Regions from separate parts of the Paenibacillus nuruki genome, predicted to be linked through region 1. Evidence: riboswitches for the same ligand, from Rfam matches in the RefSeq annotation. Region 1 holds a riboswitch; the other holds the start of a gene.
What was found. A riboswitch is a leader RNA that binds a small molecule or an ion and turns the genes downstream of it on or off. The one in region 1 is predicted to bind glycine.
Positions count from the first base shown of each region.

Region 2: linked by a shared signal. The riboswitch ahead of sdaAB (L-serine ammonia-lyase, iron-sulfur-dependent subunit beta) and the one ahead of gcvT (glycine cleavage system aminomethyltransferase GcvT) in region 1 are both predicted to bind glycine.

Region 1 covers NZ_OY725677.1:502,508-507,566, reverse strand. Annotated here, with positions in the region: gene RCP16_RS02370 (helix-turn-helix domain-containing protein) at 1-474, opposite strand, end outside; gene gcvH (glycine cleavage system protein GcvH) at 780-1,172, opposite strand; glycine riboswitch at 1,351-1,448, shown strand; gene gcvT (glycine cleavage system aminomethyltransferase GcvT) at 1,729-2,847, shown strand; gene gcvPA (aminomethyl-transferring glycine dehydrogenase subunit GcvPA) at 2,892-4,247, shown strand; gene gcvPB (aminomethyl-transferring glycine dehydrogenase subunit GcvPB) at 4,244-5,059, shown strand, end outside.
Region 2 covers NZ_OY725677.1:678,196-683,254, forward strand. Annotated here, with positions in the region: gene RCP16_RS03125 (PAS domain-containing sensor histidine kinase) at 1-831, shown strand, start outside; gene RCP16_RS03130 (SDR family oxidoreductase) at 958-1,749, shown strand; glycine riboswitch at 1,968-2,078, shown strand; glycine riboswitch at 2,082-2,160, shown strand; gene sdaAB (L-serine ammonia-lyase, iron-sulfur-dependent subunit beta) at 2,237-2,902, shown strand; gene sdaAA (L-serine ammonia-lyase, iron-sulfur-dependent, subunit alpha) at 2,929-3,822, shown strand; gene RCP16_RS03145 (DUF3863 domain-containing protein) at 4,147-5,059, shown strand, end outside.

The DNA.
Region 1 (5,059 bases):
GTTATTCGCTATTGAAGTATCGGTTACCCAGAACATGCTATTTCGATTGTGTCGGTATGATCGAAGCACACTTTGATCTTCTGCATCAGATACTTGACTGAATGATGTTCCTGAGACTACCCAGTTATGCTCAAAGTTAATTAAACGTATCTGATCTAGCGATGTAATCGTTTGCAAATTATTAAATCCGGTCGTCAAATTACGTATTTTTTCAAAGTCTCCCGATTGCAAAGGTTGCTTCATCGTTTCCGTAACAAACGGCGAATTGACATATTGTACAGCAGACAACTGCAATGTTTTGAGTACTTGATCTACACGTAATTGAGTTTCATTTAATAATTGTGCATTACCATCTTGCACTTTCTGCTCGACATCACCTGCCGCCAACGTATAAGAAAATATCCCGATTACCAGTACAGGTAACGATCCCAATATCACCATAATCAGAAATAAACGATATAGATATTTAGACAACAATCTCCCCTCCAGAGGTAATCATCAATAAAATAGGTATGTTGTACATGTCGCAGTGTACATTCATTATTGGATCTATGTAAAAAAATTCTATTTTTTCTTTATTTAATCATTCTATCGTATTATGCAGATTCCTCCAACCTAAAATAAAAAAGAATGTCGTTATTGTGCACTTTAATTACCTGTATCAAAAATATACATAACAAAAAAGACTGATCCCCATCTAGGTTTTCAGTCTTGTTCTTGTTACAATACATATAAATAGATTTTATATCCTTCTTTTGTATAGATTGACAGTGTATGAGTTAGTCTTGGGCGTGTTCAGCATAAGCTTCTGCACTCAAAAGGCTTGATAATGCACTATCTAGGTCACCACTGACTTTAACTTCAACCATCCAGCCACGTCCGTAAGGATCAGAGTTCACCAGTTCAGGTTCTGTTTCCAGTTCAGGATTAAAATTAGTGATCGTACCTGTCACCGGACTAAAAAGATCAGATACTGTTTTGACCGATTCAATCGTGCCGATCACAGCTTCAGAAGCAACTTCTGCACCTGCTTGTGGCAATTCAACAAATACGATATCTCCTAGCTGATGTTGAGCAAAATCAGTAATACCGATACGAACCGTATCATCACTAATACGCTCTACCCATTCATGTTCTGCACTATACAGCAATTGATCTTTAATCTCACTCATTGTTCATTCCTCCGGTTCATGGTTGTAATGTCTTCATGCACACAAGCGTATAGCAAGGCAGATTATACTGTCAATACTCTTGACATTGCTTTTTGAATCAAGTATTAATATAATATACATACATTCACCACTGTTTCAATACTTAATGTTCGGAAATACATAACATCATATGTAGCGAATGAAAGTACAGGGAGAGACTGTTCAGAACCATGACAGCGCCGAAGGAGTAAGCCAGTAATGGTGAATCTCTCAGGTAAAAGGGACCTGTACCGGACGCAGCTCTGGAGAGAATTGGCATCATTCGGTCACCGACGAATATCCGAATGATAACAACCAATCACCCAAGGGGAAACTTGTTGCTTATAAGCTATTGAGCACAAGGTAACTCTCAGGTATCAAGGACAGGGAGAAAAAGAAATATTTCAGGTATAGCACCTGCTTATTTCCTTTTCTCTCTGTCTTTTTTGTTGAGCTTTTTCGGATGATTTTATTCTTTTTTCACAAAAAATGATATATGCGATTTTTCGCTACAAACTAATTCGATGAGGTGACGATCATGACAACAGAACTGAAGCGTACGCCGATTTTTCCTCTTTATGCTCAATCTGGTTCCCCACGCTGTATCGATTTTGGCGGTTGGGAATTGCCTGTTCAATTTACAGGAATTCAAAAAGAACATGAAGCGGTTCGTGAACAAGCTGGATTATTTGATGTTTCTCATATGGGTGAAGTGATCATTTCAGGTAAAGGTTCCCTTGCCTATTTACAACAATTATTAACTAACGATGCTTCTCGCTTGCAAGATGGACAAGCCCAATATACATTAATGTGCTATCCAACAGGTGGTGTAGTCGATGATCTATTGGTATATCGTCTGGGCGAAGAACATTATATGCTCGTGATCAATGCCTCGAATATTGATAAAGATATCGATTGGATGAAGCAGTCTTTGCCTGCCAATGTCACTCTTGAGAACATTTCAGAACAAACTGCTTTGATTGCTTTACAAGGTCCTCAAGCGGTTGCTATTTTACAAGCGGCTACACAAAGCGATCGTTATGCTGAACTGGCAGGATTTTCTTTTATCGAAAAAGCTGAGATTTTTGGCGTTCATGCGCTCATCTCTCGTACAGGTTACACCGGTGAAGACGGTTATGAACTATATGTATCTGCAACAGATGCTCCTCTCATCTGGGAAAAGCTATTGCAAGCAGGTGAACCGCTTGGCTTGATTCCTTGTGGACTGGGTGCACGGGATACGCTTCGCTTTGAAGCTCGTCTTCCTCTGTATGGTCAAGAGCTGTCGGCAGATATTTCTCCACTCGAAGCGGGACTTGGCTATTTTGTAAAGTTGGACAAAGAACATTTCACAGGCAAAGAGGCTCTAGTCGCGCAAAAAGAAAAAGGATTGTCTCGTAAATTAGTGGGTGTAGAAATGATCGACCGTGGTATTCCTCGCCCGCACTATCCTGTCTACCAGAACGGTCGACAAATCGGCGAAGTGACGACAGGAACTCAATCTCCTACACTTAAGCGTAATCTTGGACTTGCTTTAATTGAAGCTGACAGTGCTGCTCTAGGAACACCGATAGAACTTGAGATTCGCGGTAAAATGCTCAAAGCTGAAGTGGTGAAAGCACCTTTCTACAAACGAGCATCTTCTGTCACTAAATAAAATTACAAGGCGACTGATATGTTGCCCCAAAGGAGTCTACCTTTATGAAATCGCATCGTTATATTCCAATGACCCCACAGAATGAAGCAGAGATGTTAGAGGTTGTTGGTGCTTCTTCGATAGAGGATTTATTTACAGATATTCCGGCATCCCTTCGTTATCAAGGCACCATGCCCATGTCTGAAATGCTAGATGAATATACACTGACTCGTCATATGTCTAGTCTTGCAGGGCAAAATGCAGATACAGATCGGTACACTAGCTTTCTGGGTGCAGGATTGTATGATCACCATTTGCCATCTGTGATTAATCATGTAATTTCTCGTTCTGAATTTTATACAGCGTATACTCCATATCAACCAGAGATCAGTCAAGGTGAATTACAAGCGATCTTTGAATTTCAGTCCTATATCTGTGAACTGACAGGAATGGCTGTAGCCAATGCAAGTATGTATGATGGCGCAACAGCACTTGCCGAAGCAGCTTCCCTTGCAGCATCAGCTACAGGACGCAAAAAGATTATTGCTCTTTCTACGATCCATCCTGAATCACGCGGAGTCGTTCGCAGTTACGCTCGTGGTCTTAATCTGGATGTAGTTGAAGTGCCTTATGGCGATGGAGTCACAGATATTGGGGTGCTCACTGAAGCGATTGATGAGCAGACCGCTGTTGTGCTTGTCCAATCCCCTAATTTTTTCGGTGGTATTGAAGCGATTCAAGCAGTTGCTGATCTTGCTCATGCCCAAGGTGCTTTATTGGTAGTGAGTACGAATCCTATTTCACTGGGACTACTCGAATCTCCTGGTAAACTTGGAGCTGATATCGTTGTTGGTGATGCACAGCCGCTTGGCATTTCGATGTCGCTTGGTGGGCCAACTTGTGGATTCTTCGCTGTGGCTCAACCGCTTATGCGCCGTATGCCTGGACGAATTGTAGGTCAGACCAAAGATATTGATGGTAAACGTGGTTTTGTATTGACGTTGCAGACTCGTGAGCAACATATCCGTCGTGACAAAGCGACATCAAATATTTGTTCCAATCAGGCATTGCTTGCGCTGTGTGCATCGGTATATCTATCTGTCATGGGTAGACAAGGTATGGTGGATGTAGCTGATCTGAATGTGCAAAAAGCTCATTATGCTGCTCAAACTTTATCTTCTATCCCTAATGTCAAATTAGCATTCCAATCTCCTTTTTTCAATGAATTTGTACTAGCTTTACCGCAAGGCACTTCAGTCGCTGATGTTAATACTCAACTGTTAGCTAAAGGCATGATTGGTGGTTATGATCTAAGCCTATCTTATCCTGAATTGTCCGGTCACATCTTGTTCGCAGTCACAGAGAAACGTACCAAAGCAGAGATAGATCTATTGGCAACTGAACTGGAGGCAATCCTATGACAAACGAAACTGTAGTCCATGAGACCGTTACTTCTGTACAAGGCGCTGTTGTTACTGAAAAAGCTTTGATTTTTGAATTGAGTCAACCGGGTCGAATCGGTTATTCTTTACCAGATTGCGATGTTCCTCGTGTCGAAGTCTCTCAATTGATTCCACAAGAAATGCTTCGTAAAGAAGAACCTGCTTTACCTGAAGTATATGAAGTCGATGTGATTCGTCATTATACAGAATTGTCCCGTCGTAACTTTGGCGTAGATAATGGCTTCTATCCGCTGGGTTCTTGTACGATGAAATACAATCCTAAAGTCAATGAAGATGTAGCTCGTTATGCAGGGTTTGCGAAGATTCATCCTTATCAACCACAACAAAGTATTCAAGGAGCACTGGAACTGATGCATACTTTGCAAAATGACCTTGCTGCTCTAACAGGCATGGATGCCGTCACTCTTCAACCTGCTGCCGGTGCTCATGGAGAATGGACAGGTCTAATGATGATTCGTGCGTATCATGAAAAACGTGGCGAATACCGTACCAAAGTTATCGTACCCGATTCTTCTCACGGTACGAATCCTGCAAGTGCGACAGTGGCTGGTTTCCAAACGATCACGATTCCTTCAACTCCAGAAGGTCTAGTCGATCTAGATGCCCTTCGTGCGGCAGTTGGATCAGATACGGCTGCTCTGATGTTAACGAACCCGAATACACTGGGTCTTTTTGAAAAGCAAATCAGTGAAGTGGCTCAGATCGTTCATGAAGCTGGTGGATTGTTGTACTATGATGGTGCTAACTCCAATGCGATTATGGGGATTACA
Region 2 (5,059 bases), 180 kb from region 1:
CTTGTATTGCTGAAAAATGAAAAGATTTTATCGCTTTATGTCACTCCAGTGACCGATACCGTACAACAGATTGAACATGGTGTTATTCTTGTTTTTCGGGATCGTACAGAAGAAGAACAGGTCAAACAAATGCAAAATGAGTTAATTAGTGTCGTTTCTCATGAATTGCGTACTCCTTTGTCAGCGATGATGGGATATATCGAAATGTTAATGATCTATCAGGATATGTCGATTGAGAAAAGACATACTTTTATAGAAACGATTCATCAAGAAGGGCAACGATTGTCTCATTTGTTAGATGATTTCCTCGATATTCAGCGCATCGAAGCAGATCATGCCGAATATCATATGACGTATATTCCTTTATATGAACTGTTACAAGGAATCTGTCATCAATGGAATCCAGATTCGAGAGATCGTATTATTCTTCATCATGAAGGGGTTGATGAAGTCTTTATTACCGGTGATCATCATCGTTTAATTCAAGTTTTTCAGAATCTAATCAGCAATGCGCTTAAATATTCATCTGCTGAATCGTTTGTTCATATTGTGATTGAAGAATTACCTCATCAGATTCGTGTATCTATAGAAGATTCAGGAATAGGTATTCCTGTTGAAGATCAAGCTCGTATTTTCCAAAAATTTTTCCGAGCAAGTTCTGCGTCTGAACATCAAATCAAAGGAACGGGGCTTGGATTATATATTACGCAACGAATTGTTAACGATCATAAGGGTGAATTAAGTTTTGTATCGAGACCGAATGAAGGTTCTGTCTTTTCTGTTCTTTTACCGAAGCCCAAAAAGAATGATTCTGCACATTCTATCGAATAATACGTTATCATCTGTTTCATTGTTCTGTCTGCTAGGGTACTTACAATAGGAAAACAGATAACGTTGTGAGTATCAAAAAACAGTTATCTAGTACAAACACATTCTGAAATATGGAGGCTTATCCACATGGCAGAAACAAAATTAGTAGGTAAAGTAGCAGCAGTAACAGGTGGCGGATCAGGAATAGGTAAAGCATCAGCGATACGATTTGCGGCAGAAGGTGCTGTTGTATATATGTTAGATCGTACGCCTGAAAATGCAGAAGAAACCAAAGCCGAAATTGAAAAAGCTGGCGGAAAAGCATATGTGATTGAGTGCGATATTTCCAAACCAGAAATGATTGAAAGTGCTATGAAACAAGTAGTGGCTGAAGCAGGTCAATTGGATATTGTATTTGCGAATGCAGGAATCAATGGTAGCAAATCCCCTATCGAAACATTAGAAATAGATGATTGGAATCAAACGGTAGAGATTAATTTACGAGGCACATTTGCAACTGTAAAATACGCTATCCCTCATTTGAAAGAAAAGGGCGGTAGTATTATTATTACAAGTTCAATCAATGGTAATCGTGTATTCTCTAATGTAGGATTCTCTGCATATGCTTCAACCAAAGCAGCGCAAGTAGCATTTATGAAAATGGCGGCGCTAGAACTTGCACGCTATAAAATCAGAGTTAATGCGGTCTGTCCGGGAGCGATCGATACCGAAATCGACGACAATACGTATCCAAGTGACGATCTAAAAGAAGTCGAAATTCCAATGGAATTCCCAGAAGGCGATCATCCGCTTAAAGGCGAACCTGGTAAAATCGAAGAAGTGGCTAATCTAGTGCTATTCTTGGCTTCTAGTGAAGCTTCACATGTAACCGGTACAGAGATATTTGTAGATGGCGCAGAATCGTTATTACGAGGATAGTTGTATCTACAAGTATAGATAGATAAATGATACTATGATAGTCCAATCAAAGTCCTTTTTCGAGCATATCGGGAAAGGACTTTGTTGTCTTTATGCACAAAAGTATCCTTTTTCAAATCAATCAATTGACAGTGTCAGGTATGCTGAATTAAGCTAAAGGTATCGAACGTATTCACGTGATTTAACTAATAACGAACCATTCAAATAAATAACTGCACATGAAGATAGAGGGAGAGTCTGTGGATGTATGTGATCCACCACCGAAGGAGCAAGTTAATCATTTGGCGATGATTGATTAATCTCTCAGGTACCCGAACCGCTATCGGATGCAACTCTGGAGAGAGCATACCAGCCACCCAAGGAGTACAACCGATACGATTCGGTCCAAACTCTCAGGTAACGAGGACAGAGGAATAAGCCACGCGCGGGCTATTCCCTGTCTTTTTTTGTGCGCGCATATTTTGGTGATAAGGGAGAAGAGGAATTTATGCGTTTTAAAAATGTATTCAATATTATAGGGCCGGCGATGGTAGGACCGTCTAGTTCACATACAGCAGGAGCAGCTCGCCTAGGAAGAGCGGCTCGTCATTTTTTAGGAGCATGCCCTGAGCATGTAAAGATTGTTTTGTATGGTTCGTTTGCAGAAACGTACTGGGGACATGGTACAGATCTAGCACTTGTCGGTGGTCTGCTTGATTATGATACCGATGATGATCGCTTACCAGATGCAGCAGAAGAAGCCGATCGTCAAGGGATAACGATTTCTTTTGATAAAGGCACAGGCAATTATCCGCATCCTAACTTTGTGCGAATTATTGTACAGCATGGAACAGAAACAGCTGAAGTAGCAGGTGCTTCGATCGGTGGCGGAAATATTGAGATTCATGAATTAAATGGATTCGATGTACGAGGCTCTGGTCAGTATCCGATGCTTGCTGTAGAACACACGGATAGTAAAGGTGTACTGGCTGATATTACACGTACACTTAGTGATGCGGAACTCAATATTGGATTTATGGATGTGGATCGCAAAGCTCGTAGTGGTGAAGCGATGACTGTTATCGAATTGGATACTGCGCCTGATCCGCATGTGTTGAATCGTATTTTACAATTGCCTTATGTAACTCGTGCGGCTGTTATAGACTTGAAGTAAATGAAAGACAAAGGAGAGTATAGAATATGCAATTTCGCACGTTAAAAGATATTGTTCGGTTATGTGAAGAACGTTCACTCACGATTGCGGAACTGATGATTGAAGAACAAGTAAAAGAAACAGGGGTTAGTGAACCTGAAGTGATCCAGCAGATGGCAGATTATTATCAAGTGATGAAAGAAGCAGTACACCGCGGAATTACAGAAGATACCGTTTCACGAAGCGGTCTAACGGGCGGAGATGCACGCCGTGTGCATGAGTATATGTTAAGTGGAGAAACTTCTTCAGGCAGTGATGCTACTCGTGCGATGGCGTATGCGCTAGCTGTATCTGAAGTCAATGCTTCGATGGGTCGTATTATTGCTACACCAACCGCCGGCTCATGTGGAATTATTCCTGGCGTATTTGTCAGTTCGCAAGAACGTTTTGGATGGGATGATGATCATATGGTTCTAGGACTATTTGCAGCAGGAGCGATCGGTTATGTGATTGCCAACAATTCTTCGATCTCAGGCGCAGAAGGTGGATGTCAGGCAGAAGTCGGTTCAGCAATTGGGATGGCAGCAGGAGCGATGGTCGAGATGCGTAACGGTACACCCGAGCAAGCTATGCATGCTGTAGGATTGGCTCTCAAAAATACATTGGGATTAATCTGTGATCCAGTCGCTGGACTTGTCGAAATTCCTTGTATTGTTCGTAATGGATTAGGTGCAGTGAATGCGTTAGCAGCGGCAGATATGGGACTTGCTGGAGTGCGTAGCGCTATTCCATCAGATGAGGTGGTCGATGTGATGTTACAAGTCGGACGTTCTATGCCAAGTGAGCATCGTGAGACGGCCCGCGGAGGATTAGCACAGACACCAACCGGACGCAAAATCACTGAAGAATTAAGACGCAGAAGACAAGAAAATAAAAATTAACTTCCTCACATGAACTATTTGAAGTGAAATGAAGAAAGTCGTTTATAATAAAACGACTTTTTTCGATTTTTCTTCAAACCTTTCCTTAATATTCCGATAAATTGTTGTATAATTCGATATATACGTAAATAAATTAGTAGTATAGTTGCTCAACTTTTACCCTAGATTAGATGTATTTACTTAATTAAATGAGTCTAAAGTATGAATTTAATTTCAAATTATAGGTTCATAAGATGTGTTTGGAGGTGAATACAACGTTATAGCTTGTTTGAAGTAGAACAGGTTATAACTAATTATATGATATCCAAAGCGGGGTCAACACATATGAAGCAATATATAGCTTGTTTGTTGATTGTATTGCTGTTCTGTACGAATGCCACCGATATATCAGCGATGAGCAAAGAAGCCTTTACAGATATTAGACAATCTTATGCTGTTGATGCTATTACGTCATTGTCAGCACAAGGAGTCATTACAGGCTATCAGGATGGCAGCTTTCAGCCGAGACGCTCTATTTCTAGACAAGAATGGGCAAGTGTATTTGTTAAAAGCTTAAATTGGACATCAGAACCTGGAACGGTACTCCCTTTTACCGATGTATCACCTTGGGCAGTTCCTTATGTTAGTGCTTTATATCAGTATGATATTACCAAAGGAATCAGTGCTACCGAATTCGGTGTAAAGCAACCGATTAGTCGTCAAGATGTCGCTGTCTGGTATGCTCGTTATCTTGGCTTGACTGATCAGCAACAGGTGACGAATGTATCGACATTTGAAGATCAAGCCGATATTTCAGATTATGCCAAATCTAGTGTGTGGTTAATGGAGCAATTAGGACTGATGCAAGGCAATGAGCAGCATCATTTTGCACCCAAGCAACCTGTACAACGTCAAGCGGCTATTTTGGTAGCCTATCGGGTACTGCAATCAGGAGATAACTTACAGGAGCGTGCACAGCAGTTGTTAGCCAGCCGCTCTACAGAGGTAACTCCACCTGTACTGACTCCCGAGCGTCCACCTGTAATAATAGAAAAAGATCATTCTGAACCAACGTCTGGATCAAATTCTGTAGATAGTACGCCTGAACTGACAGGTAGCCGGGCAAATCCTAAAGACAAAGACCATGATCGCAACAACCCTAGTCCTAATCCAGAAGTGCCTGTGCCACCCGTCGCACCTCCTGTGTTGCCTCCAGTGGAACCTTCATTTGTATTTGATCGGGTGAATATAGAAGCGC